One region of the Paenibacillus hunanensis genome, then DNA from elsewhere that is predicted to be linked to it. Evidence: a T-box and tRNA genes for the amino acid it is inferred to sense, from the RefSeq annotation. Region 1 holds a T-box; the other holds one or more tRNA genes.
What was found. A T-box is a leader RNA that pairs with one kind of tRNA and senses whether it is charged. The one in region 1 lies ahead of SK066_RS11075 (glutamine--tRNA ligase/YqeY domain fusion protein), so its partner is inferred to be a tRNA-Gln.
Positions count from the first base shown of each region.

Region 2: it has a tRNA-Gln gene. The T-box ahead of SK066_RS11075 (glutamine--tRNA ligase/YqeY domain fusion protein) is inferred to sense a tRNA for this amino acid. The anticodon was not compared.

Region 1 covers NZ_CP139194.1:2,708,749-2,724,519, forward strand. Annotated here, with positions in the region: gene SK066_RS11020 (cytochrome ubiquinol oxidase subunit I) at 1-1,152, shown strand, start outside; gene cydB (cytochrome d ubiquinol oxidase subunit II) at 1,139-2,155, shown strand; gene cydD (thiol reductant ABC exporter subunit CydD) at 2,406-4,340, shown strand; gene cydC (thiol reductant ABC exporter subunit CydC) at 4,337-6,172, shown strand; gene SK066_RS11040 (spermidine synthase) at 6,690-7,355, shown strand; gene SK066_RS11045 (hypothetical protein) at 7,768-8,232, opposite strand; gene SK066_RS11050 (hypothetical protein) at 8,642-8,968, shown strand; gene SK066_RS11055 (cation diffusion facilitator family transporter) at 9,194-10,210, shown strand; gene SK066_RS11060 (ArsR/SmtB family transcription factor) at 10,322-10,681, opposite strand; gene SK066_RS11065 (ArsR/SmtB family transcription factor) at 11,200-11,556, shown strand; gene SK066_RS11070 (arsenic transporter) at 11,984-13,282, shown strand; T-box leader at 13,428-13,706, shown strand; gene SK066_RS11075 (glutamine--tRNA ligase/YqeY domain fusion protein) at 13,810-15,540, shown strand.
Region 2 covers NZ_CP139194.1:963,154-978,924, reverse strand. Annotated here, with positions in the region: gene SK066_RS03875 (Gfo/Idh/MocA family protein) at 1-345, shown strand, start outside; gene SK066_RS03870 (MurR/RpiR family transcriptional regulator) at 472-1,257, opposite strand; gene SK066_RS03865 (sucrose-specific PTS transporter subunit IIBC) at 1,615-3,027, opposite strand; gene SK066_RS03860 (glycoside hydrolase family 32 protein) at 3,074-4,579, opposite strand; gene SK066_RS03855 (LacI family DNA-binding transcriptional regulator) at 5,084-6,070, opposite strand; gene SK066_RS03850 (DNA topoisomerase III) at 6,421-8,577, opposite strand; gene SK066_RS03845 (GNAT family N-acetyltransferase) at 9,444-10,631, opposite strand; gene SK066_RS03840 (ketoacyl-ACP synthase III) at 11,575-12,570, shown strand; tRNA gene SK066_RS03835 (tRNA-Gly) at 13,234-13,308, opposite strand; tRNA gene SK066_RS03830 (tRNA-Leu) at 13,315-13,401, opposite strand; tRNA gene SK066_RS03825 (tRNA-Lys) at 13,444-13,519, opposite strand; tRNA gene SK066_RS03820 (tRNA-Gln) at 13,536-13,610, opposite strand; tRNA gene SK066_RS03815 (tRNA-His) at 13,634-13,706, opposite strand; tRNA gene SK066_RS03810 (tRNA-Thr) at 13,742-13,817, opposite strand; rRNA gene rrf (5S ribosomal RNA) at 13,881-13,997, opposite strand; rRNA gene SK066_RS03800 (23S ribosomal RNA) at 14,063-15,771, opposite strand, start outside.

The sequences.
Region 1 (15,771 bases):
GACGTGTTCGGCGCTCCGCTAGCGGTAGAAGCATTGCTTGCTTTCTTTATGGAATCGACCTTTATTGGACTATGGATTTTCGGCTGGGAACGTTTATCCAAAAAGGTACATCTGGCGTGTATATGGCTCGTCGCCCTTGGAACGATGCTGTCGGCGCTATGGATTCTAGCAGCCAATTCATTTATGCAGCATCCAGTCGGCTTCCAGATGAACAATGGACGTGCGGAAATGAATGATTTTCTGGCGCTGCTCACCAATGGACAGCTGCTGGTGGAATTCCCGCATACCGTGTTTGGTGCGTATTTGACCGGTGCATTTCTTATGGCAGGGGTGAGCGCGTATAAGTTGCTGCGCCGTAAGGATGTACAGTTGTTCCGTAAATCGTTCAAAATCAGCATCATCGTGGGAGTGATCTCATCGCTGATCGTTGCTTTTAGCGGTCACGATCAAGCGCAATATCTGGTGCAAACACAGCCGATGAAGATGGCAGCCGCTGAGGGTATCTGGCAAACGACACCGGAAAAGGCACCATGGATGTTATTTGGTGGTATCGATACGGACAGTCGGAGCAATAGCTATGAAGTGAATTTTCCACTCAACGGATTATTAAGCTATCTATCCTATGGACAATTCACCGGCTCTGTTACCGGTATGAATGAGCTACAGGCACAATATGAGCAAAAATATGGAGCTGGCGATTATATTCCTCCGGTGAAAACGACCTTTTGGAGCTTCCGCTTTATGGTTGCAGGTGGTGGATTATTGATCCTGCTATCGCTGTATGGAGCATTGATGCTGGCGCGTCGCAAAATGGACAGCATGCCACGCTGGTATCTGTGGGCGATGACGTATGCAATTGCATTGCCGTTCATCTCTAATACGACAGGCTGGTTAATGACGGAGGTTGGACGTCAGCCGTGGTCAGTATTTGGCTTGATGACCACAGCGGATAGTATATCGCCGAACGTATCGGCTGGCTCGGTATTATTTTCGATCATTACATTTACGCTCATCTATTCAGTGCTTGGTGCGGTAATGGTGTACCTATTCGTGAAGGTGATCAAAAAAGGGCCACGAGATGAGCAAACCCATCATGATCATCACGGGAATGATCCATTCGAAATGGAGGAATTGAAGCATGCTGTCTCTTAATGAGCTCTGGTTTGTATTAATCGCTGTGCTGTTTGTCGGCTTCTTCTTTTTGGAAGGCTTTGACTTTGGTGTAGGCATGTCCACGCGCCTGGTGGCACGCACAGATGGGGAGAAGCGACTGCTGATCAATTCGATTGGCCCATTCTGGGATGGTAATGAGGTGTGGTTGCTGACTGCGGGCGGTGCCATGTTTGCGGCTTTTCCAAACTGGTATGCTACGCTGTTTAGCGGATTTTACATTCCATTTGTCGTGCTACTACTGGCACTGATCGCGCGTGGGGTCGCCTTTGAATTCCGTGGTAAAGTCGGCCATCGGACATGGACAGCGGTATGGGATTGGTGCATTTTCCTCGGAAGTCTGCTGCCGCCGCTCTTATTCGGGGTTGCCTTTGCAACAATGCTCAAAGGACTACCGATTGATAGCGACATGCAGATGTACGCGGGCTTCTTCGATGTGATCAATCCGTATTCGCTCGTTGCTGGCTTAACAACGGTCGTGCTCTGTCTGCTGCATGGATTAATGTTCTCTGCATTACGCACAACGGGACAGCTGCGTGAGCGTGCTCATGCACTGGCACATAAGCTGATGATTCCGCTGGCGGTGTTATTCGTGCTAACGGCTGTACTGACAGCGGTATATACAGATGCATTCCGTGTGCGTGGAGCGGTATTAATCGCGATGGCAGCGGTAGGCGTGGTGTTATTCGTACTGGCAGGCTATTTTATTTCCAAACGTCGTGAAGGCTGGGCTTTTGGCATGACAGGTGGACTGATTGCGCTGGCGATCTCGGGTATATTTGTTGCTCTGTTCCCACGCGTGATGGTGAGTTCACTTGGAGCAGCGTACGATCTGACGGTATACAATGCTGCTTCTGGGCCATATTCACTCAAAGTCATGACGATTGTGGCGCTAACGCTATTGCCATTCGTACTTGGTTATCAGATCTGGAGTTATTTTGTATTCCACAAGCGTCTGAATGAAAAGACACATCTGGAATACTAGGCAGTTAGAGATGGGATTGTAAGTAGGTGGGCTGGCAAATTGTAACGTATCGATAACCGTTGAAGGATTGGAAAATGGGCAATTTTCATGCCAGTAGATCAATGGATGGAACCCTAACCAATGACTTGTCTATACGCAATGTAGCTATAACGACGTACCACATGAATGAAGATATATCACAAGAAATAAAGTGCTATATCAAGTGAAGATCAAACAGATAAAGTAAAAATATAAAGGGAGCTGGAGCGGTATGGGCAAGGATTTATGGAAGCTAGCGGGCATCAGACCGGTGATGGTCATAACCGCTGCGCTGACGATCGTACAGACGATTGTGATTGTGATGCAATCGGTGTGGCTGGCGCAGGCGGTAAGTGGATTGTTTTCCGGTGATACGATTCAAAGCCAGCTCGGTCATATCGGTGGTTTTGGATGTGCGCTGATTGCTCGTCAGCTCTTGTCCATGCTGCTGCAAAAGCTCGCTTATGATTTTGCCGAGCGAACGGGACAGCAGCTACGGAGGGCGCTAATTGATAAGCTATTTGCGCTTGGCCCACGATATGCGATGGGACAGGGGACAGGCAATCTGGTCACACTCGTACGTGAAGGCATTGGTAAATATCGCACGTATTTGGAGCTGATCCTTCCACGGATGCTGTCCAATGGGCTAACGCCGCTTTTAATCGGATTGTATGTGCTTCGGTTAGACTGGCTGTCGGCAATCATTTTAGGACTGGTATTTCCAATTCTTATTGCGTTTATGATCCTGCTTGGACTGGCAGCACAAAAGCAAATGGATCGGCAATGGGCAACCTATCGCGTATTATCGAATCATTTTGTTGATTCGTTACGCGGGCTGGAGACACTTCGCTTTCTCGGTCGCAGTCGCGCGCATGCAGCGACAATCGGGCGTACAAGCGAACAATATCGCAAAGCAACGATCGGTTCGATGCGTGTAGCCTTTCTGTCTTCATTTGCACTCGATTTCTTCACGATGCTCTCGGTTGCATTTGTAGCTGTAAGTCTCGGTTTGAGACTTGTACATGGTGAAATGCTGCTGGAGCCAGCATTGACGATTCTGATTCTGGCACCTGAATTTTTCGTGCCGATTCGTTCATTAGGTGCTGATTATCATGCAACGATGGATGGTAAGGAGGCAGGCGAGGAAATTCAGCGTATTATGCAGCAACCGATACCGGGGCAGTCGCTTGAGCATCCTGCCACATGCAGTGAATCGACTACTATCATAAGGGATGCGTCATCAGACGCTACCCTATGGAATGAGGCAAGCACACTAATCATTCAAGGTGTATCGATCCACTATGGACAGGACTCAGATATGAGCTTAACACGGGCTACACATCGATCAGAGCCTTCTATTTCAGCAAATAAAGCGCCTCTTCATGAACAGCATCTTCCAGAGCAAGCTGTACAAGCTACCCATCAATCAGCTAATACAATCCAATCCGGTACTTTACCTGTTTTAAAGGATCAATACACCGCATTATCAAATGTATCCTTCACCTGGCAGGGCTATGGCAAAATTGGCATTATCGGTGCAAGTGGAGCAGGCAAGTCAACACTGATCGATCTGCTGGCAGGCTTTCTTGTCCCCCATGAAGGTACAGCTAGCTGGCATCATACACAGGGATATGGAGGAGCGCTGCATTATACAAGCTGGCGTACAGGAGCAGCCTATATTCCGCAGCATCCGTATCTATTCAGCGGTACATTACGCGATAATATTGCGCTATATGAACCGCAGGCGACAGACATAGAAGTGCTTGAAGCCATGCAGCGTGCAGGTCTGGGTAAGCTGCTTCAATCGTTACCACAGGGTCTGAACGAGCAGGTCGGTGAAGGTGGACGCATGCTGAGTGGTGGACAGGAGCAACGCGTTGCTCTCGCACGAGCCTTGCTTGGGCAACGACATGTACTTTTACTGGATGAGCCAACTGCACATCTGGATATCGAAACCGAGTATGAGCTGAAGCAGACGATGTTGCCTTTATTTGCGAATAAGCTCGTCTTACTCGCTACGCATCGACTGCACTGGATGACCGATATGGATTGGATTATCGTGATGGATCAAGGACGGATCGTAGAGCAAGGCACGCATGCAGGATTATTGCAGCAGGGTGGCTTGTATTGTAGCTGGATGAATGAACAATGGGAGGGGAGCGCATGAGTCGTAGCGGCTGGATTATTCCGTATATCAAACAAAATAGCCTGCGCTTCGCTGGCATTATCGCGCTCGCAGCACTTACATTACTATGTGCATCCATGCTTACGTTCACGTCGGGATATCTGATCTCAAAAGCTTCATTACGTCCAGAAAATATACTGATGCTATATGTACCGATCGTAGGCGTGCGCACATTCGGTATTGCTCGTTCCGTACTGCGTTATGTGGAGCGTCTGCTCGCTCACAGTGCGGTATTACGTGTGCTATCTGCTATGCGTGTACGCCTGTATGATCAGTTGGAGCCGCATGCGCTGCGATTACGCGGTCAATATCGTACAGGAGACTTGCTCGGCGTTATGTCCGACGATCTGGAATCACTGCAAAATGTGTATGTACGCACCATTTTCCCAGCCATAGCGGCATTGATCGTTTATGGTGTGCTGATTGGTTTGTTAGGCTGGTTTGATCCCGTCTTTGCAGGTATGATCGCGCTCTATGTATTGGTACTGGTAGCCGTTGTTCCTTTTGGCTCCTTATACATCAGTCGTAAATGGCAACAGCAGCTCAAGCAGAAGCAAGCGAAGCTATACAGCCAGCTTACAGATAGTGTGATGGGGCTGGGTGATCTACTCATTAGCGGCCGACAGCATGAATTTGCCGAGCGCTACGCCGAACAAGAACGTGATGCAGCTCATTATGAGCGTAAGCTGAGTCGACATAAACGGTATACTGCCCTCGTACTACAAACGGTCGTTGGCCTCATCGTTGCACAAACGGCAGTCTGGGCAACCGGACAGGTGGCAAGTCGCAGCATGGAGGCAACATTGCTGGCTGCCTGCGTACTCGTGATGCTGCCGCTTACCGAAGCCTTTTTACCGATGACCGATGCGATTCAGCGTATTCCGTCATACGGTGAATCAGTAGCACGATTAGACAAGTTGAATGATGAGTGGAATGAAGGATCAGCCATGCCAGCAATGCGGAGCAATAGCGTTACGTCTCCATCTGCTATAGAGTCGATCCAGCAAGTCCAATCTATAGCTTCAATATCAGCGCGATCTCCATCATCCATTCAAATGCAACAGGTACAATACACGTATCCGGGTCAACATGAGCCTGCCCTGCGTAATCTGAATCTAACGATTGAGCAAGGGAAAAAGATTGCGATTATCGGGCCAAGTGGTGCTGGTAAATCTACATTACTCAAGCTCATTCAAGGCGCCTACGAGCCAGCAAGCGGACAGGTATTGCTTCATGGTAAGCCTGCTTCTCAGTGGGCACAGGACATTCACCGATTCATCGCGGTACTGAATCAGAAGCCGTATCTGTTCGATACAACGCTACTTAACAATGTGCGTCTCAGTCGTCCAGAAGCTACAACCGAGGAAGTTCAGCAGGCGATGCAGGCTGCCAAACTATCTGAGCTCATCGCAGCTCTGCCTCTTGGATACAACACACCGATGCAGGAAGCAGGACGCCGCTTCTCCGGTGGAGAACGCCAACGGATTGCACTTGCTCGTGTGTTGCTACAGCAGACACCTATCGTTATTCTGGATGAACCTACGGTGGGACTTGATCCGACTACAGAGCGTGAGCTGCTGGATACGATATTAGGTAGTCTGGGCGACAAAACGATGATCTGGGTAATGCATCGATTGGTACGCGCAGAACAGATGGATGAGATTGTGTTTATCGATGAGGGTGAGATCATTATGCATGGATCACATCAGCAGCTGTACGCGACATCCGAGCGGTATCGGCAGTTGTATCGTATGGATCATCCGATGATGGCAGACGGGGTGGAGCAGGAAGAGCGCTATGCGGTGCATGCTTGAGGGGACTTGAGAGTAGTGGTAATAGTAATGGAAGTCATGGATAAGTGATATTCCAGCTCTGGATATGAATCGGCTGGAAGCTAAGTAAGCATAACGTCTTCTGAACGATTATTAATTGTAGTTATAGCATGTACGATATGATTCATGCTCATGATGATCAATGGTTCTATTTCGATGCGATATTATATTATGATCAATCAGCAGTATGTGCCGCATGAATAAGACACATACTGCTGTTGCTATATAGGAATCAATCGCAGAAAATCATGCAGTATGAGTATGAGTATGAGTATGAGTATGAGTATGAGTATGAGTATGAGTATGAGTATGAGTATGAGTATGAGTATGAGTATGAGTATGAGTATGAGTATGAGTATGAGTATACTTTTAAAAATGAAATATGGTCGCCCTTTTTGAAACGTTTGTGTGGGAGCTGCTAGTAGTTGGAGAAGCAGCTGACATTTGTGCTACAATACATCCAATATATACACATTTCAAAATAAGATGAGGTGGGAATATGTTGCATCTAAATCAACCGGAAACGATCGAGCGCTGTACTACGGCGCGTGGGGAATTGAAGTTGCAGCGTCGAAATAACGATTATGAGATTATTAGCAATGGTACATTCCTTATGGCTACATACAATGGCGAGTCTGAGCGTCTGCTAGTGGACAGTGCAGTCGATGCATGTGCAAAAGAAGGCTGTCATGTACTGATTGGTGGGCTGGGTGTCGGTTACTCGCTTGGTGCGGCAGTCCGTCATCCATTCGTTGGAGCGGTGACGGTAATTGAGATCGAAGAACGAATTATCGCATGGAACCAGCGCGAGCTTGCGCCCTTTTCTGGCAACGCCCTTGCTGACCGGAAAGCATCGGTGATTCATGCTGACTTGCTGGATTGGCTGCCACAGACAACCGAGCGCTTCGATGTGATCTGTCTCGATATCGATAATGGCCCGGATTGGACGGTATTCACTTCTAATAATGGCTTGTACGAGCAAAATGGTCTGGAGCTACTGCATGACCGATTAAAGCCCGGCGGTGTAATTTCATTTTGGAGTGCAGCTCATTCGGAAGCGTTTCAGACTCGTTTAGAAACTATATTTGATCATGTACAGATGATTGGTGTGAAGCAGCCTGATCGTCTGGAAGATGATGTGGTGTATATCGCTTCGCGGCGGTGAGGGGTTTGGATTAGATGTAGTATTGGCTTGGGATCGAAATAAAGGTTGGTAAACGGAAAGGTGCTTTTGCAATATGCATGTGGGGACGCCAATTATTGGCTTTAATAGCATTGTTTTAATGCAGGCAAACAGCCAATACAGCACCATCACGCAGGTCAAAGCATCTACAATAGCAATCATGGAGGCGGTCAAGCCCTCGCTCGACGGCTTCAACCGGAGCGTAAAAGATTTGAGATTCACACATAGTATCTTGTAATCAGAAAGCTTAGTATAGTCGATCTGCATGTTGACCCCTCTTACAAAAACATTAGTTCTTGTATGGGCTTAGATTATGTATTTTGTAGCTTAGATATTTATACATCAAAAAAGCGCTTGACAGTAAGACTATCAAAGCGCTTTTTTATTTTAACTATTAGTTTGCATAAACTTGAACAGTAGCACTTGCCTTTGAAGTTCCTACAACCTTAGCATAAACAGCATAGGTTCCTTCTCCAATAGAACCAAAATATAAGCTGCCTGTTGGAGAACTGCCTCCTCTTTTACCGCTTAAAGATTGTGTGGCTACAATTCTACCACTCTTTGTCTCTCTAATTTGATAAGTCATCGTAAAAGTTTGAGTACCACTAGCAGCATTTTGATCTACTGAAAAAGAAACAGGACCGTTAAGCGCTGTGAAAATGGCATACTGTCCACCTAATTGTGTATAGCTTGTACCAACATTACTAGAAGATAATGTTGGATATGCTTTTGCCACTATATTTTGCTCAGATTCTGTTGAAGCAGCTGACATAGAAGGAATGCCAAAAGAGAAAGCTAACACAGCAGCAGATGTAAACAAAGCCACTTTTTTAAAAGCTCTTAAAGATAACGTTCTCATAAATGCCTCCTAAGTAATTAACTAATATGTACATGTACAACCCAATAATAACATATATAATCTATCTAATGCTAATTATTACAATAAAATACATATTATGTACACAATATATAAAAAAATAACCATACTAGATATATTGATATACTGCTTCAGCTTTAAATTTGTAAACTGTAATTTTATAATAGTAGATAGATTTGAGGATTAGTATTTTACTTGTCTTCAAGTTTTTCTTTTTAATCCTTCTTTTACACAATAGTGTAGGCCAGATATCCATTGCTATTTACGCCATAACAAGAAAAAAAGTAGAATAGCAAGTATAGATATACTTTCAACAGCATATATATATGGTAAATATCTATTAATTCATCATGGGACAATTTTATTCAAAAATCACTTAAAGGAGACCGTAATGGATTGGATATTGGATGTTACAACCTATGCTAAAATATATAGGGATCGAAAAGCACTTATCGAAGGTGTAATAGACACCTTGTTGTCTGAACTGATTGCACAATCTTCTGTATTTATAGATTATAATTTTAAACAAATCGAAGTTTCTCCTATGACTTGGCAAATAGAAGTAGAAGTTGATACGGTAGGTAAAATTCTTTTTGATATTTCCTATAGTGATATTAGAGACGAACAAACCGATAAATTCCCTGGATATATAAGATTACCTGATGTTCTAATTGAAGTTATTACCAATTCTATAAAGGAATCATTGAGACCATTTTAGTATTACTTCATTATGGTACTGGCTCATGGCTTAAAAGTCTGTGCTACTTACCATACAGAAGTGAATAGCCGTGCTGCTAAAAATAACCATTTTATTAAAATTAACAATTAACTCTATTTATATCTCTACATAATTCATAGTTGCAGCCCTCTAACCTATCTTTTATACTAAACACATGAATAATTGCTCATATGTTAAAAATAAAAAACACCTATAAAGGAGTTGATCCACTTGTCATCCCATACCACGAACAACCACAACCATAATCACCCACACGATCACGACCATGACCACAATCACACACACTCGGGCAAAGGTGCACATAAGCATAGCCATAGCCACGGTCATGGCGGTCACAGTCATTCCCATGCCCACACGAGCAACAAAAAGTCGCTCACCCTTGCCTTTTTCCTGATCGCTGGCTTCATGATTGTGGAGGTGATCGGTGGCTTTGTTACGAACAGTCTTGCTTTGCTTTCTGATGCCGGACATATGCTGAGCGATGCGGCGGCGCTGGGGCTTAGCTTGCTGGCGATGATCTGGGGACAGCGGAAGGCGAGTAATAGCAAAACGTACGGCTACAAGCGCTTTGAAGTGCTGGCTGCCTTTATTAACGGGATTGCTCTTGTTGTGATCTCACTGTACATTTTCTGGGAAGCTTTTCAGCGGTTTAGTCAGCCACCAGGTGTAGCCAGTACAGGGATGCTGATCATTGCGATCATCGGACTGCTTGTGAACATCGCGGCGGCTTATGTATTGATGAAGGGTGAGGGAGCGTCTAGCAATCTCAATATGCGCAGTGCGTTATTACACGTCATGGGCGATATGCTTGGCTCGGTAGGGGCCATCGCAGCAGCGCTACTCATTATGGCATTCGGCTGGAACTTGGCTGACCCGATCGCCAGTGTGATCGTTGCGGTACTCGTATTGATTAGCGCGTACCGGGTGACACGAGATTCAGTGCATATTTTGATGGAGGGTACGCCAGTCGACGTCGACACCACACAGATGACAGCCGATCTGCAAGGCATCGAGCATGTGCTCGGTGTGCACGATCTGCATGTATGGTCGCTCACCTCGGAGCTTCCGCTGCTGAGCTGCCATCTGCGCATTAGCGATATGTCGCAAGGAACCGCTATTTTACAGGCAGCACGTACACTGCTACAAGGACAATACGGCATTGGACATGTCACGATTCAGCTTGAAACACCAGAGATCGCCTGCACCACCAATGAGCATTAGATGAGTGGTCATCGACCACAAGAAAAGCTCCAAAGCATGGATGAACCGTGCTTTGGAGCTTTGTTGTGCATAACTATACTTTTTAGCGGCTATCCCTATAACATAAGCTGCTTAATTATGATTCAAATGCTGATACGTTTGCTTGAAAATCTCTTCTACATGATAATCATCCAGCGAATAAAATACCGTTTTGCCTACCTTACGTGGCTTCACGATACGCATATTGCGTAAATATCGTAGCTGATGGGAAACAGCGGATTGTGTCATATCCAGCACTTCGCATATATCGTGCACACATAGCTCCTGTTGGAGTAGCGCGTAGATCAAGCGCACCCGTGTCGGATCACCCAGTGCTTTGAACATTTCTGCCATCGACAAAGCCGTATTGTCGCTGACCAGCTCCTGCTTGATACGAGCAAGTTCCTGCTGTGAAGCTTCATTAGCATTCAGGCAGTGGCCACATTCTTCAATCAAGGCTTCCTGCTTCACGAAAATCACCTTCCTCGTATAACGTCGTAATGTAATTATACCAAAAATCGTTGTGATTACGAATAGCGGATTTTTTTAAAGTTTAATTTAAAATAAAAGAATAGGGAAGACGTTCAGCATTTCAAATGTTCACGAGCAAGGCTTACTGGATAAGCGAAGCTCGCCTGTTCTAAAAATAAAAAAGCCTTCAGCCCATCCCGTCCTAATTCTTGTTATTCATCTTGTAGCACTGATAATGATATCGGGCAAAATAACAGAAAATTAGGACATTGCTATCTTTTATCGAATTATAAGTATATTCTTATATTAAACTGTGACGATACGCCGCCAATTATGTACAATCAGATCATATTAGCCTGCGGCTGCTGTACGATATTCTTACAAATGACTGGAGTATCGACCTGGATCAGCAGTAGTAAATGGTTGATGATTGATCCTGCTCTGTAGCATCAGAGTAACTGGGAGGAAGCACAATGAAAATGGAAGTCGCCGTATCGGCAATGCATCATATAGAGGAAGTAGCCGAGCAAATGAAGCTACTCGGAGATAAAAATCGCCTGATGATGCTTGCGCTGTTACAGGAACGAGAATGGTGTGTGTGTGAGTTTGTAGAAATTTTTGATATTTCGCAGCCGGGCATCAGTCAGCATATGCGCAAGCTCAAATCCCATCGGATCGTAAAGGAAGAGCGTCGTGGTCAGTGGGTCTATTACTCGCTCAATATTGAGGATAAGCCACATATTCAAGCTGTACTTCGTCATCTGCCTGGGCGCGAGGAGTTACTAAGTAACTTTGACAAGTTTGTCAGTTGCGGTCAGAGTGAACCGTCCTCATCTGCGAATAATCCTACTTTTTAACGTATATGGCAACCGGTTAACTTTTTGCTCTATCGTTTGTACTATATATTTCCGCAGGCACAGTCATAAGCTTGGTCTGTACGACTGTGCCTACTATAATACTGGGAAATCATAATAATTTTAACATTGCTGATTCAAGGCAGTGCATTTAGGATGTAAATAATAGCATAGTGTATGAAGTGTGCCGTCTCCTTTAAACGGATAGACGCATTTCAAGCATTATGCGATATACTTGAACTTGCCTGCATGATCGTTTGGATGATCGGGTAATTTCAAGCTGGTAAAATAGAAAATAATAGCAGGTTTTGAACATGAGGATTTGAAGCAACATGTCATACTCTATGCTTGCTGGATGACTAAGCTGGATGTACACGGTACTAGCAAAAGCATATATGGAAGAGTGACAGATGGTCTGGAGGATGTCAACGTGGTAGTAACTGTACTTGCAATTGTGATTTTTGTATTGACGCTAACGCTGGTGATCTGGCAGCCGCGTCAATTGTCGATCGGCTGGTCGGCGTGTGGCGGTGCCGCTGTGGCGCTATTGACCGGTGTGGTCGGCTGGCAGGATGTGATCGATGTAACCGACATCGTCTGGAATGCAACGCTTGCCTTTGTTGCGATTATTATTATCTCGCTCGTGCTCGATCGGATCGGTTTTTTTGAATGGGCTGCCCTTCATATGGCGCGCCTGTCACATGGCAATGGAGTGCGGATGTTTATCTACATCTCGGTGCTCGGAGCGGTCGTATCGGCATTATTCGCGAATGATGGTGCCGCGCTTATTCTCACCCCAATCGTACTCGCTATGGTGAGAGCGCTAAAGCTGGAAGAAAAGTATGTGTTTCCGTTTATTATCGCAGGGGGCTTTATTGCGGATACGACCTCATTGCCACTGACGGTGAGTAATCTGGTGAATATCGTATCGGCGGATTATTTTGGCGTGACGTTTATGCAGTATGCTAGCCGGATGCTGGTGCCGAATCTATTTGCACTGGCTGCAAGTATTGGTGTGCTGTATATATACTTCCGCAAAAGTATTCCACGTACCTTTGACGAAAGTCAGCTCAAGCCTCCGGTAGCGGCGATTCGCGATCCGAAGCTGTTTCGATTATCGTGGTGGGTGCTGGGCTTGCTGCTGATCGGATACTTTGTAAGTGAATTTTTGAAAATTCCCGTGTCGGTCGTGGCGGGTGCGATTGCGATTTTCTTCCTGATTATGGCGAATCGCAGTACAGTTGTACAGGCGCGTGAAGTTATTCGTAATGCGCCGTGGGCGATTGTCTTTTTCTCAATTGGGATGTATGTCGTTGTGTACGGTCTGCGTAATGCTGGACTGACCGAGATTCTGGCAAACTGGATTCAGGCATTTTCGGCGCATGGACTATTTGCGACCACGATGGGCATGGGCTTCATGACAGCGATCCTGTCCTCGGTAATGAACAATTTGCCGACCGTGCTGATTGGGGCACTCTCGATTCACTCGTCTGGTGCACAGGGCATCATTCAGGAGGGGTTGATCTATGCGAACGTGATCGGTTCCGATCTGGGGCCGAAAATCACACCAATCGGTTCACTGGCGACACTGCTATGGCTGCATGTGCTGGGCAATAAGGGGATTCGCATTTCGTGGGGAACGTATTTCCGAATTGGCTTGATTTTGACGATACCAACGCTGTTCTTCACACTGCTAGGTCTGTATGTATGGCTACTGATAGTCGGGTAACAGTACACGGTTGATGGTATAGCCAGTGTGCGGAGCAACTTCGCAGGCATAAGATGATGCTAGCTATCAGCTGCAATCCTGAATTGCATCGTTGCGAATGAAGATATTGTCAAATGCAGGACAAGATGCTAAAATCAGTCCAATATCAAATGCGATGACGAGAAGAGTAGAGCAACACGCGTCTTTCTAACAGAGAGCTCCGGTAGCTGAAAAGGAGCAAAGACCCGTTGCTTGAAACAAGCCTCTGAGCAGCGCATCGGAACCGTATAGCGGGGATGGTGCGACAGGAGCTCCTGTTACAGAGCCAGGGTATAACCGGCATAATTGCTTGTATCAATGGCATATGACGGCGTACTTGAAAAGACGGCTATAGTGATGTAGTCGTGAACTGGGGTGGCACCGCGATCATAATCTCGTCCCCAAGACATTCGTCTTGGGGGTGGGATTTTTTTGTTGCTTTGAACAAAATGGGCGAGCTACAACACGCCTGAATGAAAGCTCAATGATGATCACAGGAGGTTACGTCTATGACGACTATACACACCAATGAAAATTTTATAAGCCGAATCATTCGGGAGGATCTGGAGCAAGGAGTATTCAGTCGCGAAATGGCGACTCGCTTCCCACCCGAGCCGAACGGATATCTGCATCTTGGCAGTGCCTTTGCCATTACAACGAATGCCGGGCTTGCTGAGCAATTCGGCGGAACCTTTCATCTGCGGATGGATGATACGAATCCGCTCAAGGAAGATCAGGAGTATGTGGATGCCATTGTACGCGACATGGAGTGGCTCGGTTATAAGCCACCGCTGCATTATGGTTCCGATTATGGCGAGCAATATTATGCGGCTGCACAACGTTTGATTGGGAATGGCAAAGCGTATGTATGCGATCTGTCGCCAGATGAGATGGTTCGATATCGAGGCACTTTAACGGAAAAAGGGACGGATAGTCCGTATCGTGAGCGTAGTGTCGAACATAATCTGCAATTATTCGAAGACATGCGTAACGGAAAATACGAAGCAGGCGAAAAGGTGCTGCGTGCGAAGATCGACATGGGATCATCGAACATGACGTTGCGCGATCCCGTATTGTACCGCATCATTCATGCTCCACATTATCGTACAGGCACGATGTGGTGCATCTATCCGATGTATGATTTTGCCCATCCGATTCAAGATGCGATCGAGGGCATCACACATTCGCTCTGCTCGATTGAATTCAAGGAGCATCGTCCGCTCTATGAATGGGTGCTTACAGAGCTGGATGTGAGTGAGCCGCCGAAGCAACGCGAATTCGGTCGTCTGAATATTACAGGAGCGGTGACGAGCAAGCGTTATTTACGTGAATTAGTTAGTGGAGGGCATGTCGATGGTTGGGATGATCCGCGGCTACCCACATTACAAGGCTTACGTCGCCGAGGCTATACACCGGAAAGTATTCGCACCTTTTTTGGTGAAATCGGTATGATCCGTACAAGTAGCACTGTCGACATCGGTATGCTGGAGCATGCTGTTCGTCAAAATCTTAAACCACGCGCGATTAGCGCTATGGTCGTACTCAAGCCACTCAAGGTAGTCATTACCAACTATCCTGAGCATCATATCGAATGGCTAACCGTCGAAAATAATGCTGAAAACGAAAGTCTCGGAGAGCGTAGCCTCCCATTTGGACGTGAAATCTGGATTGAACGAGAGGACTATATGGATGTTCCTGAACGCGGCTTTCACCGCCTTTCCCCAGGTGTGGAGGTAAGACTCAAAGGAGCCTATTTTATCCGCTGTGAGCATGCCGTCTATAACGAAAAGGGCGAGCTTATTGAGCTACACTGCACGTACGATCCCGAAACGAAAAGTGGTAGTGGCTTTAACGCTCGTAAAGTAAAATCTACCATCCACTGGGTAGAAGCGACACATGCCGCTGCTGTTGAGGTACATCTGTATGACCGTTTACTGCTAGATGAAGAAGCGGCTGATCCAACAACCGATACGAGCAACTGGGCTAACCGAATTAATCCTCATTCACGCCAAATCATCACTCAAGCCTTTGCCGAGCCAGCCCTGAGCCAACCAGCAGCCAACACCCACTACCAATTTCTGCGGCATGGCTATTTTTACGAAGATAGTCGCTACAGTCAAGCAGACCATCCAGTCTATAATCTGGTCGTTTCGCTAAAGGATTCGTGGAAGGGTGGTAAAGGTAGTAAGGATGTTAAGAGCAGTAAAGGTAGTACGAATAGTGAAGGCAGTAAAGACTAATGACCATAAACTAATAACGGTGATAAAACAGTAATGAATCATGTAGGAATGACACTATACAATGAACAACGCGAATAATGGAACTAGTAATCAAAATCGGACAAGCTGATGCTTATTGTCTATCGTGTAATGATTAATCGCAAGCACATTCCAATAGCACATAGGCGAGGTTCATTCCCAATAATTGGCTTATAAAATAGGGTTTAATAATACTATGCGATTTTGGATAGC
Region 2 (15,771 bases), 1.7 Mb from region 1:
GATGGCTTTACCGCGACCGCTGTAGGCTGCAAAGACACCGCAGGCATGAATTTCGTTCTTATTCAAGGGGAGAAAGGCTATATTCATGTAGAAAATGGAGCTAATGGCTGTCGTACAGTTCATTTGCAGGTCGGTGATACGACCGAGCAGTATAATGCGCAGACGACGAATAATCCGCTTTACTACGAGCTGGTCGACTTTGTGAAGATGTATCATCGGGGAGATTATGAGCAGTGCTATGAATTGCTGGAATATAGCTACGGTGTGATGCAGACGCTGGATCAGGCGCGTCAGGATGCAGGCATCGTATTTGCAGCGGATACTCGCTCGATAATGGCTCCATAACAGGGTGCTATAACAAGTGATGTCGTCATGATAAGATAGGCTACTCATTACTTTCCAGCTTTTAGCTTTTTAGCTTTTTAGCTTATCTCATCACTCCATTCATCATTGTCTGTCGCATCCCCTACACTAGCCTTCTAACTCTGTCCGATCTGCTATCGTTCCAGCATACAGCACATCAAATAGATACTGTGCTGACATCATCGAATACATTTTGCCCAGCATACCCGGACGCTGTGCATATGTGTACAATGTATCATCGCATAGCTCGGATAATGGCGAGCCTTCTACGGTCAATGCTACTACACGGCGGTTATTCCTTTTCAGTGTACGCGCAATGTCCAGCATACTGCGATTACGTCCAGTATGCGAGATGACAAATGATAAAGTAGACGAATCCATATGCGGACTGGATAAATAATGATGATTCGCATTATTTTGCGCAATGGCGGTTAGTCCAATCTCGTTCCAGCGCGCACAGGCAAGCTCAGCCGTATAATAATTGCTATCACTTCCATACACATCGATCCGCCTTGCTTCGCCGATCCATCGAATCACGCGCTCCAGCACCGCTGGCACACACATCCGCTGCGTCTCGATCAGCGCTTCATCGTATACACCCGAGATCGTTTGCAAATGTCGCTCTGCACTTCTCTGATCCTGTGAAGGCTCCAGCGATTGCCGCTGCTCTGGTGATAATTCCAATGCCAGCTTTAATTGAAAATCAGGATAGCCGCTCAAGCCTAGCTTTTTGCATAGACGTACAATCGTTGAGGCACTGGTCAGTGTCAGACGTGCTAGCTGCTGTGCATTATGATCAAATACCGCCTGCGGCTGCTGGACAATATAATCGACTATATGCTGCTCCTGTGTCGTTAGATGCTGTGCGTATTTCAACTGCTTCCATAATGTCATTGTATCCGCTCCTGCTGGATCATCACTTCTACCCTGGTTCATTCGTCTATGTATGCTGCGAGTGATCCCGATTCCATATCGTAGTTTGTATGCCTACTATAGCAAAAATTCACATCAAAAAGCAGGTAGCCCTCAATTCCACGGCTACCTGCTTTTTCGATCCACGATTATACATCATTCGTGATTATACGATTCATGATCACCCGATATTGCACTACATTAGCTTTACCCATACGGCATAGCGTAGAACTACTATATAGCCATACCCATCATATACTGCATTATTCCAGTACTGCATCATTCCAGCCATGCTTTACAAGAAATAGAACGCTATCCTCTATAGCTAAACGAAAACTCTTATTTACCCGAGATTTTCATATCGTTCAGCATTTTATCACTGAACCCGAACAACCAGGTCAGTACAAAACCAACTGCAATCGCTACACCATTACACAAAATGTACATCGGCAGCTGCGAATTCAGATACAGCAACGTACCTGGCAACACCGTAATCGCCATGCCTGTACCCGCAAGATGGAACAGCGAAGCCAGGAATCCCCCTGCCGCTCCACCGATCAGTCCCATCACAAATGGCTTCATATAGCGCAGGTTTACACCGAAAATCGCTGGTTCAGTAATACCGAGGAATGCAGACAGTGACGATGGCAGTGCGAGTGCTTTGAGCTTTTTGTCTTTTGTTTTCAGACCTACTGCCAGACAAGCAGCAGCTTGAGCAGCCATCGCACAGGTGATAATCGCGTTAAACGGATTAGCTCCAGTGCGCTCCAATAGCTGAATTTCCAGCAGATTGAAGATATGATGCACGCCGGTAACCACGACGATCTGATGCAGACCGCCGATCACGATCCCCGCAATACCGTATGGCAGATTCAGTACAGCCGTTGTTGCATTCAACACAACCTCTTCCAGCGAGTGGAAGATCGGGCCAATCGCAAACAGACCCAGTGTGATCATAATAAGTAGCGTTAGAAACGGCGTCAAAATCAGATCAAGCGCTTCCGGAATGCGCTTACGTAAAAAGCGTTCTAGCTTCGCACCGAGCAGACCCACAACGAATGCGGGAATAACCGAACCCTGATAACCAACAACCGGAATAAAATCAAAGAAACGAAGTGCTTGCGCTGAGCCGTCTGCCACAGAATAGGCATTCGGTAGCGCCGGGTTAACCAGCATCAAACCGAGAATAATCCCGAGCACCGGACTACCGCCAAATACGCGGAACGCCGACCATGCCACCAGTGCTGGCAGGAAAGCAAAGGCTGTATCTGTCAATACCTGCGTATACAGCAGGAAGTTCGGCGAGATCGTCTCCTTTGTCATACCGAACAGCGCCAGAATTTCAGGTTGTGTCAGCAAGCCGCGCAGACCCATGAACAAACCTGTTGCTACGAGCACCGGAATAATCGGTACAAACACATCGCCAAATGTACGAATCGCACGCTGGAAGCTTCCTCCCTGCTTTTTCGCCTGGTTTTTCACTTCCTCCTTGGTAGAGCCGTCCAGACCCATCTTTTCCATTTCCTCATAGATCTGATTCACCGTGCCTGTGCCGAAGATGATCTGATATTGTCCGGAGTTGAAAAATGCTCCTTTGACCTTCTCTATATTTTCGACCTTGTTCTGATCGATTTTTTCCTTGTCATTGACCATAATACGAAGTCGGGTAGCACAATGCGCGAAGGAAGCGATATTCTCCCTTCCTCCTACAGCCTCCAGTACTTCATTGGCAATTTCATGATTTTGCGCCATCTTGATTCATCCTCTCATATCCATATCTGCCATTACGGCACATGTATTACTGCTGCCTGGAGGGATACTCCCATTTTTCAGTATGAAGCTTCACCTGTCCAGCCTCTGCGAAAAATACAATGCCCCGACTCTCTGGCTCTGGGAAAATCCGGCTCGTAAATACAGCCTCTCCATCATTTGCAAAAATCTCTACCGATGATACATCTACGAAAATCTGCAATCGCTCCAGCGGACGCTCCAGCTCATAGCTACGTGTCGTACCATAATTCTCAGCGAGCGGCTGTCCTGCTTCGGAACGATCCAGTATGAGGCGACGATGCTCTGCTTCATAGCGAATGATCGTACGCTGCTGCTCTCCTACTCGCAGCTCGATGCCAAAGGCTTTCGCCGCTGCGCCCATCTCATTGGAAGCCCGGTCAAAGCGACAATCCAGCTCGTACGCTACACCGTCGAAGCCGACATAGCTGCTGCGTCCTTCGTGTAGGATACCTGCAAACATTGCCTTTTCCCCGCGCCGTAATGCTAGCTCCTGTACCGGTCGTTGCAATAGCACGCCATCCTCGCGCAGCTCAAGCTCCCGCGGTAAGGTCAGGCAATGCGCCCATCCATGACTGTCGGTTGGATACACCGTATCGGGTAAGCCCATCCAGCCTACCAGAATGCGTCTACCCTTCGGGCCGATCGCAGTCTGCGGAGCATAGAAGTCAAATCCATGATCCAATTCGCGAAATGTGCCATGCTCCAGCTTTAGCTCAGGCAATTGAAGTGGTGCAGCACTGATATAGCCAGACTGGTAAATATTGCGATACTGTTCTCCCTCAGCAGCAACTCCCTGGGGACAGAACAACAGCACCGCCTGCCCGTTCATTTCAAAATAATCCGGGCATTCCCACATGTATCCAAACTGCGGAAGCGCTGTCTGCAATTCGCCCAGTAACTCCCAGTCCAGCATATTGTGTGAACGATACATCACGATCGCGCCAGTCAGATCATCTCGCTGTGCGCCGATCACACAGTAGAACCAGTCGCCATCCTTCCATACCTTTGGATCACGGAAATGCTCTGTATAGCCAGCAGGTACGCTAGCAATAACCGGCTCCTCCAGCTTATGGATATGCCCCTCCTCCTCCATGATCGCCATGCACTGATAAGGATGTCGCTGCCATTCACTATCCCGTGTATTGCCCGTATACATCAGATATAGCTTGCCCTCATGCTCTATGCCGCTACCGGAATATGCCCCATGAGAATCAAACCAATCTCCCGGCTTCACACCGATTCCACAATCGATCCAATTCACCAGATCGGTTGATTTCAGGTGATACCAGTATTTCATGCCATGATCCGTGCCGAGTGGGAACCATTGATAAAATAAATGGTAATACCCGTCATAATAAGCAAATCCATTCGGATCATTGAGCAGCCCCATCGCGGGCTGAATATGATACTGCTGACGCCACGGAGAAGCTTCACTCTGCTGTAGCAGCTGCTCGATCTCCTGTGGTGAAACGTTCTCTAGTAGTCGATATTTCTGTTCTCTCGTCATTTTCATTAGTATTCTCCATATCAAAGGAACCGGTTCCAATTTGATTAAAAAAATAATACATGTCAGTTTAGATACAGCCTGATCTATTATCTCGTCTGCTATACTTCATACTTCAATCTATGTTCCAGACTGATATACAATTTCGTCCTCTGCAATTCAATTTATACTTTAAATTGAACTATATTACGTGTAAAATGCCAGCATCTAATCCTATTAAAATTCAGCCGTTCTTTCTGTTCTTTCCACACTATGCTTCAATCACGATTACACGGGAAAGCACATCAGGTATACATTCTATTTAGGAACCGGTTCCAAATTGTTTGAAATAACAACTGATTCCTATTGGAGATCAGTTGTTGATCATCATGTATGTGTAACATATTCAAAAGCATTTATTAAACATTCCTAGAATAGCTTCCAACTCTGCTGATCGCATACATCCTCAAATCCGATTTTGTATCCGGTTGCAGTTTTTTTGGAACCGATTCCAAAGTTATTATAAAACCGCTATCAGCATTTGTCAACGCTTTCTCGCTGTAATAATTCGTAGTCCATCACGGTAACCATTTGCACATGCTGACGATGCACCAGCTTCACGATGTCCTGAGCAGCAATTTTACCAGCTTCTTGATAGGGATATCGAATCGTCGTTAAGGCTGGATGAACGACCTCAGTCACATCATAGCCACCGAATCCAGTTATCGATAACTGCGCAGGGATATCGATCCCAAGCTCATGCGCCGCCTTCATCACTCCAAGCGCAATATTGTCGGTTGCACATACGATAATTGTAGCATCTAACGGCTCCTGTAATAGCTTTAGCGCATACTGACGTGCATCTGACATCCGAAAGCTTGTTTCATAATAAGCTACAGTGCATTCTCCCGTTTCCTTTACTGCCCGTGCAAAGCCCTGCTTCCGGCGTACTCCTACCGCAATATCCTGCTCGGTTACACCCAGATATGCAAGACGACGATGCCCACGATCCAGTACATAGCGCCCTAGCTCATAGCCTGCATCATAATCATTGTGGATCAGGCTGTGAATCTGCTCATGCTGCTGCCCGACAAGCAATACCGGAATATCCGTAGTCTGAATCGCCTCCAGATGCGCCTCTGTAATACGCGCAGCTAATAAAATAATACCGGATATTTTCTGACGAGCCAGCTCATAGATCGCTTCAATTTCCCGGTTCATATCCTGACTCGTATTTGTAATGAGCATACGGCAACCCTGATTACGCAGCTGATCATCAATTCCCATTAAGGTATGCGAGGTCGCAAATGAATCCAGACGAGGAACGATCGTGCCGATAATATTGGCTGTTTTAGCTTTCAGGCTCTGGGCAAACGTATTCGGTACATAGCCTGTTTCCTTGATTACCTGCTCAATTTTATTCCGTGTGGCGACACTGACCGAGCCACCGTTCAAATAGCGCGATACGGTGCTTTTCGCCACACCGGCAATTCGGGCAATATCTGCAATTGTCTTGCTCATGTTAACCTCCATAAGGACGCTCCATGTGAAGCGCCCGTGTGATCGGCTATTCGCCTGTTATGAATCATCCAGAAATTAGAATTCCATCTTCCAATTATTTTAAATTAATGCTTCTGAGCTATAGGAATTAATGCTTCTAATTACGGGCATTGCCATTGTATTCAAACTAAAACTTATCTCAGAGAAGTAGCCCTTCATCTATAGGATATCCAGTACCCTGTCCCCTCCAATGAATTTCCATTTCCCTGATGCTTATATATACGACTTTTATCGTCAAATCCCTGCCTGAATCGAAGCTTCTGCTTGCCTATGCAAGCAATACTAGCTATAAATTAACATTTTTCTGTATATTATGCTTCATCCGACTTGTTTTGCAGTGCCGCTTTGAGCAGATCTCCCAGATTTGAGCCAAATTCCTCCTTCTGTTCAAACTGCTTCACCAGCTTTTGCTGCTCCCGTTTCTTCACCGGACGTGCTCCATTCTTGTTCAATACCTCGGTAATCCCGCAGCTGAGACATTGCACATACTTACCCGCCTTGCCATCCTTCATCTCCATCTTTTTATGGCATTGGGGACAACGACGATTAGCCAGCTGTTTTTCTGCGGAACGCCGATATCCACAGTCCTCTGACGGACAGATCAGGAACTTGCCACGCTTGGACTTTTTCTCTAGCATACGTGCGCCACAATCTGGACAATGACTATGCGACAGATTATGCGGCTTATACTCCACTTCGCTCGCTTTTACTCCACTTACCAGCGAAGCAGCCATTTCGCGAATCCCCTTTAAAAATGGCTCCGGTTTTCCCTGACCTCGCGCAATCCGCTCTAGCTCAGCCTCCCAGCGTGCGGTCAGCTCCGGTGTGCGTAGCTGAGGCGATACTAGCTCGATCAGCTGTGTTCCTTTTCCGGTAGGATGAAGCGAATTACCCTTGCGCTCAATCGTATCGGAGGATACGAGCTTTTCAATAATATCTGCACGTGTTGCAGGTGTACCCAGTCCATGCTTTTCCATCCGTGATAGCAGCGCTGCCTCTGTATAACGCTTCGGTGGCAGCGTACGTCCATTGCGTACCAGTGTACGCTGAATCATATGAGATTCGCCCTGCTTTAGCTCCGGCAAAGACTGAACCGCATCAACTCGCTCCCTATGATCCGATGACGATTCCTGTTCCTCGTCCTCATCATCCTGCCACTGCTCCCCATAGACAATCTTCCAGCCCTGCTCCTTCACAGTAACGCCTTTTGCATGGAATACCTCGCCTGCCGCTTCAATCGTTACCTGGACGATATCATAACGCGCAGCTGGATAAAATAAACTAATAAAGCGCCGTGCAATCAGATCGTACAGCTTGCGCTCATCCGCCGTCAGACGATTCAAAAGTACCGTTTCCTCAGTCGGAATAATCGCATGGTGATCACTCACCTTACTGTCATCGACAATACGACGTGTAACATTCAATGCACCACGCAGCAATGGACGCGCAAGCGGTGCATACGGACCAACCGCCACACTCGTCAGACGCTCCTTCAGCGTATCCGTCATATCCGAGGACAAATAACGCGAATCCGTACGTGGATAGGTGACAAGCTTATGCTGCTCATATAGCTTTTGCAACACATTGGATGTATGCTTGGCTGAAAACCCATACCGACGATTCGCATCACGCTGTAGCTCGGTCAGATCATACGCCAGTGGATGTGGCTCCTGACGCTCGCTCCTTTTCAGCTCGCGAATGGAAGCCTGCTTCCCTTCTAGCTTCTGTTGAAGCTGCTGCACCTGTGGTGCTTCGAACAGTCTGCCGTCTCCTTGTTTGCCACGCCACTGTGCCTGGAATGCTCCCAGATCAATCTGCAAAGTATAATAATCCTGCGAACGGAAGCTGCGAATTTCCTGCTCACGCTGCATAATCATCCCCAGTGTTGGCGTCTGCACACGTCCTGCGGATAGCTGTGCATCGAATTTACATGTCAGCGCACGTGTGACATTAAGACCAATCATCCAATCCGCCTCTGCCCGGCAACGTGCTGACTCATACAAACGATCAAATTCCTTTCCCGGTCGTAGCTTGCTAAAGCCTTCACGAATCGCACGATCCGTCTGCGATGATATCCATAAGCGCTGAAATGACTTTTTCCAGCCAGCCATATGTATAATCCAACGAGCCAGCAATTCCCCTTCACGCGCGGCATCCGTAGCCACGATAAGCGCGCCGACATCACTGCGCTTCATGAGATGCTGGACTGTTTTGTATTGATGCGCACTTTCCCGTAGCACCTTCAACCGCATCCGATCCGGCAAAATCGGTAAATCGTCCAAATTCCATTTCTGATACTGCTTATCATAATCCTCTGGCTCAGCCAGACCAACCAGATGTCCCAGCGCCCATGTCACAATATAAGCCGGCCCTTCCAAATAGCCCTTATGCTGCTGCTGACTTCCCATCACCCGCGCAATCTCCTTCGCCACCGAAGGCTTTTCTGCCAGTACAAGCGTTTTACTCATGTTGTTTTCCCTTTCCTCGTGCTTGATTGTTGATTCCTTGTGTTTGTTCTTGGTTTTTTGTTCTTGGTTTTTTGTTGTTGATTCTTGGTTCTTAATGCTTGATTTTCTGATCTTACTTATTTCTACTTCTATTTCTCATTTCATATCTAGTACATTCCAATTCGAATCTAGAGCTTCATCTATTCAAGCTTTATACACACAGGATCGATTCATCCACAGTTCAGCTTTACTCACTCTTGCTCTTTAAACATCCAGTCATCCAGTCAAAGTACCCATCGATGCACAATTTTTTTCTATTCGCACGGATCGCCTACTCTCTTACGCATACCACATACCACATACCACATACCACATACCACATACCACATACCACATACCACATACCACATACCACATACCACATACCACATACCACATACCACATACCACATACCGTCGCAAAATGTACCACAACCGCTAGCTAAACATCAAATATAAATGTACCATAATTCCCCCTACTATGCAGACGATTCCGTAACATCCTCTCTATCTCTCTGAGCCTAAATCCCCCTTCCCCTATACATATCCATCACTCAGATCATCTCCTTCATATACTAAAGTCCACTCGACATCTCTACTAACTCCTCTCTAAACCTCTGCAATCCAAAAAGGCCTTTTCACCACAACAACACATCGCTCACCATCAATAATCGGCTCCAAAAAGTCACCTCATATTCATGAACAAGCCCATGTATTCTGGCAAAAAGACCTTTTATATTAACCATAAAGCCTAGTTCATCTACTCCTCTACACCGAATATCTACATACCAGATATCCAGCATATTCAGACTAGATCACATCAGACTGAAACAACCTCAATCTCTATCTTAGAAAAAGTCCATCAAATGCGTTTCGCGATTCGGAATCAGCTTCTCCAGCAATTGGATCGCCTGCTCATCAGCCTGTAATTGCTCCCAGCGAGCCAGCTCAGTCGGACGCTTGTAACCCATCAGCATCGCTGTCCATACGCGAATATCTGCCTTCACCTGCACATCATATGCGGATGGCTTGGAATCTTCAGCAGCAGCTACCTGCTCCACAGTCGCCTTTCCATCAGTATCCCATACCATTCGCCATACGCCTTCATTCCAATCGGCTACACGATCACTCACTTCAATCGTCAGCTCACCAGCGATTTCTTTTTCAAAAGCATACTGCTCCAAAAATACTTTCATATCTACAATCCGCGCCATAAAATAAGGTACGCGCTGCTGCTCAATCCGCGGGTCCTGTAACAGGTACGGAAGCCCATCATCCAGCGGTGCTCTCAGCTTCACATGCTCTACCATCGAATCATGATTGGAAATGTACGTCCATAATCCGCGGCGTGCCTCTTGCGTCGTATACGCAATTTCGCTAATATTCATTTCTTTATTTAAAACGCTATACAGGATATAGCCCTGAGCCTGTCCATCTGCCGCGTAATACACAGCTGTACGCGTATCATCCGAACGAAATATAGCATGTTGCCACCACTCGGTATCACGAACGAGCGTACCATTGTACTGGCTTGCATACTGGCTGTAAAGTGAGTGCAATAGCTCGATATCACGCACACCACGCTTGATGTAACCATCCGTTTGCACCTTCGCAGGTAATAAGCCGGTTGGAATCGTATATTGCATATACTCTGCATATAGCTCCCAGCCATATTTACGATAAAATGGGAAATAAAATGGATGTAAAAAGGATACTGATTGTCCCTGCTCCTTCATCAGCTGCAAAGCATGACGAAGCAACTGATCGACGAGCCCCTGACGACGATTTTCTGGCCATGTGGCTACACCAGCAATCCCGCCCATGTCGATGCTTTGTTGCTGTATGTACGTTTGGAATGGATATAGCTTCAACTGAGCATGAAGTATGCCATCCTCAAAAGCTCCCCATACACGCTCCGGTTTAAAAAACTGCCGTGATCGCTCTGTCTCTTCCTCATTTAGCTTATATTGAAAAGCATACATCGATAACTCCAGATGCTGTTCAAATTCATCTTCCTTCAATTGTCTGATTTCCATTCCATTCTCCTCCATTCCATAAATAGCCTATCGATAGCTCATTGTCACACCCCAACATCATAACAGACTTTTCTCACGCCACCAACAGAAACGAGGCTTCACGCTACGATTGATTTCCTATTAAATTTATATTGATTCCATGTTGTATATACGCTACGTTGTTACATGTCATTTTGCTAATCTATGTCACGCCGGACGATATTTGATTCCCTACTATAGGTACACAATGTACTCTATATGCAAGATGACTTTACTTCATACAACTTTATTTTAATCCAACACTTAGTTCCATGTGTTGCTTTGATACTTACAATCCGATTTTGATACATACAATACGATAATGTACAAACAAACTGTATTTATGTGAGCCTTCAATATATACAGACAATATGTGCGCCTTCGATATATACAAACAAATATATATAGACAAACACCACCCCTGTATAAAACACTAATCTACATATCCGTGGAATGAAAACTATTGCTTGCTCTAACTCTACTAGTCTTTTGTATTTTCTTTTGTATTTACTTTGATATAACTATTTGCTAAAATTAGTACCAAGTACTAATACTAGATACTACTTAAATTTCTTAGCTCGCCTCTATCTATCTATCTATCTATCTATCTATCTTTCTTTCTTTCTTTCTTTCTTTCTTTCTTTCTTTCTTTCTTTCTACTGCGTTATACGTACAATCTCAACTAAACGCAACACCTTATAATCTTTCTGCTACACGGAGCGCCTTTTATCGCTAAGCCCGAAGCCAACAATTTTTATATGTTAAAAATAGTTAAATTCCTACTTACAATCATTTAATTTTAAATTAATGCTTCCATCTAACCTATCTGTACACGTATCATAAAATGAAGGTACTTTCGCTCTATCGCTATACAAGCAAGCTGCAATAACAGACTATATAACTACAAAATGAGGTGACCCGGATGATTTCATCAAAAGCTCGTATTACGGCTCTTGGCACTTACGTACCAGAAAAACGACTGACCAATGCAGATTTAGAGCAATTGGTCGATACCTCTGATGAATGGATTGTCCAGCGCACCGGTATGCGAGAGCGTAGAGTCGCTGCTCCAGACCAATTTAGTTCTTCTCTTGGGATCGAGGCTGTACAGCATATGCTCAGTCACCATCCCGTTAGCATCGATGATGTCGAATTGATTATCGTAGCGACAACAACCGCTGATTATGTATTTCCAAGTGTAGCTGCGCAGATTCAAGCTCATTTTGGTATTACCAAAGCAGGTGTATTTGATCTGAATGCCACATGTGCTGGTTTTGTATATGCCCTACATATGGCAAATAGCCTCGTCACATCCGGTATGCATCGTAAAATTCTCGTCATTGCCAGTGAGACCATGACCAAAACGCTGGATTACACCGATCGCAGCACCTGTATTTTGTTTGGTGATGGTGCTGGAGCTGCTCTCATAGAATATGATGCAGATCAACCAAGCTTTATCGATGTGATTATGGATAGTGACGGTAATGGGGGACAGCATGTATACCGTAGTAATCTCTCTGCGCAGATTAACGATACACCAATGGAAGGAAACGGGAACATTTATCAAAATGGCCGTGAAGTCTATAAATGGGCAGTGCGCACCGTTCCACAAGGATTACGTCAGCTGCTGGAACGAAACCAGCTCGTAACCGACCAGGTGGACTGGTTTGTTCCACACAGCGCGAACCTGAAAATGATCGATTCGATCTGTGAAAAATCAGGCATTTCCTTCACCCGTACATTAACGAGTGCAGAATGGTTCGGCAATACATCCTCTGCCTCTATCCCGCTCGCACTTCAGCAGGGCATAGAAGATGGCAAAGTAACAACAGGAAATACCTTACTCCTATATGGCTTCGGTGCAGGTCTCACCCAGATGGGTATGCTCCTTCATTGGAACCCTAAAACGAACGAATCCTAATAAAGATATATTAAAATTCAAACATACATTAAAAATCAAACCTTAGCCGACAAATCTTAAACGAACACTTCCAAAACAATCACATTTCAAATAACTATGTCTTAAATGAATGAGCTTATATGGCCAGAACCCTGAACTATCAGGTATTCGCCCTATTCTCAAGCTCTCGTTTCTATTTTCGATCACTCATCCCTATTTTAAGCTCTCAGATACAGACTGTTCAGTAAATGCTTTTGAAAAATCAATACTATTGCATAAAGCACTAATGCATCAAGCTATTTACCTGTAATCCAATCATCCACTATAATCGCACAATAAACCATTAACCTATACAGAAAGAGGCTGCTCTCAACGTCATACATGACATGAGAACAGCCTCTTTTTATTAAGCGGGTGATGGGATTCGAACCCAAGCTCCAGTTACATAACCATAGGTCATGTAAAATAGAAGTTCTACCATAGAACGACACTCGCGGATCAGGAAGTCAAGGTTTAAAGCAATGTGAATTCAGGGTAATGATGCAATTCGTACAACATCATCTATTCCACCCACAAGCAACAATCCAAGCCTTAAACCCAAAACAAAAGCGCCTTCGATCGGGAATATAGGAAGTATTAAACCGTTCCTTTTATGCCCATTCTGGCACCTACTAAGAATCTATATGGAGCGGACGACGGGAATCGAACCCGCGACCCTCGCCTTGGCAAGGCGATGCTCTACCGCTGAGCCACGTCCGCATAATATGGTGCGGTCGAGAGGACTCGAACCTCCACGGGGGTAAGCCCACACGGACCTGAACCGTGCGCGTCTGCCAATTCCGCCACGACCGCATATTACAACGTAAAACTATTCACACATTTGTAGAAAACAAATGGTGAGCCATGAAGGACTCGAACCTTCGACACCCTGATTAAAAGTCAGGTGCTCTACCAACTGAGCTAATGGCTCATATATAAAATGAAAATGGCAGGGGGTATAGGATTTGAACCTATGCGTGACGGAGTCAAAGTCCGTTGCCTTACCGCTTGGCTAACCCCCTACAATAGTAGAAAGAAAATAAAGGGCGATCGACGGGAATTGAACCCGCGAATGTCGGAGTCACAGTCCGATGCGTTAACCCCTTCGCCACGACCGCCACAATAACCATCTTTTATTCTCTTTAAAAGAAAATGGTGCCGGCGAGAGGATTTGAACCCCCGACCTACTGATTACAAGTCAGTTGCTCTACCAACTGAGCTACACCGGCATAAAGTAAGGCTTCCAAGTATTTCATTGAAAACCTTAAGGTACAACATAGTCTTGCTTGTTCGCTTGGCGACGTCCTACTCTCCCAGGACCCTGCGGTCCAAGTACCATTGGCGCTGGAGGGCTTAACGGTCGTGTTCGGGATGGGTACGTGTGGAACCCCTCCGCCATCATCACCAAACGTTCTTGCTACAGGTTAATCACCTGAAAACTGAATCCGAAACGAATCATCGCGATTTTAGAAGATAGGATAAGCCCTCGACCGATTAGTATTGGTCAGCTCCATGCATTGCTGCACTTCCACCTCCAACCTATCTACCTCGTCGTCTTCAAGGGGTCTTACATACTGGGAAATCTCATCTTGAGGGGGGCTTCACGCTTAGATGCTTTCAGCGCTTATCCCTTCCGCACGTAGCTACCCAGCGATGCTCCTGGCGGAACAACTGGTACACCAGCGGTGCGTCCATCCCGGTCCTCTCGTACTAAGGACAGCTCCTCTCAAATTTCCTACGCCCACGACAGATAGGGACCGAACTGTCTCACGACGTTCTGAACCCAGCTCGCGTACCGCTTTAATGGGCGAACAGCCCAACCCTTGGGACCTACTTCAGCCCCAGGATGCGATGAGCCGACATCGAGGTGCCAAACCTCCCCGTCGATGTGGACTCTTGGGGGAGATAAGCCTGTTATCCCCAGGGTAGCTTTTATCCGTTGAGCGATGGCCCTTCCATGCGGTACCACCGGATCACTAAGCCCGACTTTCGTCCCTGCTCGACTTGTAGGTCTCGCAGTCAAGCTCCCTTTTGCCTTTGCACTCTTCGAATGATTTCCAACCATTCTGAGGGAACCTTAGGGCGCCTCCGTTACATTTTAGGAGGCGACCGCCCCAGTCAAACTGCCCACCTGACACGGTCCCCGTACCGGATCACGGTACCAGGTTAGAACTCAGATGCGATCAGGGTGGTATCCCAACGGCGCCTCCAAGGAAGCTTGCGCTCCCTCTTCGTAGGCTCCCACCTATCCTGTACAAATCGCACCCCAGTTCAATATCAAGCTGCAGTAAAGCTCCATGGGGTCTTTCCGTCTTGTCGCGGGTAACCTGCATCTTCACAGGTATTAAAATTTCACCGGATCTCTCGTTGAGACAGCGCCCAAATCGTTACGCCATTCGTGCGGGTCAGAATTTACCTGACAAGGAATTTCGCTACCTTAGGACCGTTATAGTTACGGCCGCCGTTTACTGGGGCTTCGGTTCATAGCTTCGCTTGCGCTAACCACTCCCCTTAACCTTCCAGCACCGGGCAGGCGTCAGCCCGTATACTTCGCCTTGCGGCTTCGCACAGACCTGTGTTTTTGCTAAACAGTCGCTTGGGCCTTTTCACTGCGGCCCCCTCGTGCTATTCACACTACCGGGGCACCCCTTCTCCCGAAGTTACGGGGTCATTTTGCCGAGTTCCTTAACGAGAGTTCTTCCGCGCGCCTTAGAATTCTCTTCTCACCTACCTGTGTCGGTTTACGGTACGGGCACCTGCTTCCTGGCTAGAGGCTTTTCTTGGCAGTGTGAGATCATGACCTTCGCTACTGTAATTTTCGCTCCCCATCACAGCCTGACCTTAGAGCATGCGGATTTACCTACATGCAAGTCTCACTGCTTAGACAGGCATCCATCAGCCTGCGTCACTACCCTCCTGCGTCACCCCGTTGCTCATAGCGGCTCTCGGTGGTACAGGAATTTCAACCTGTTGTCCGTCGACTACGCCTTTCGGCCTCGCCTTAGGTCCCGACTTACCCTGAGAGGACGAGCCTTCCTCAGGAACCCTTAGGTTTTCGGCGGATCAGATTCTCACTGATCTTTTCGTTACTCATACCGGCATTCTCACTTGAATTGTGTCCAGCACTCCTTACGGTATACCTTCAACCTCAATTCAACGCTCCCCTACCCCTGATGCAAAGCA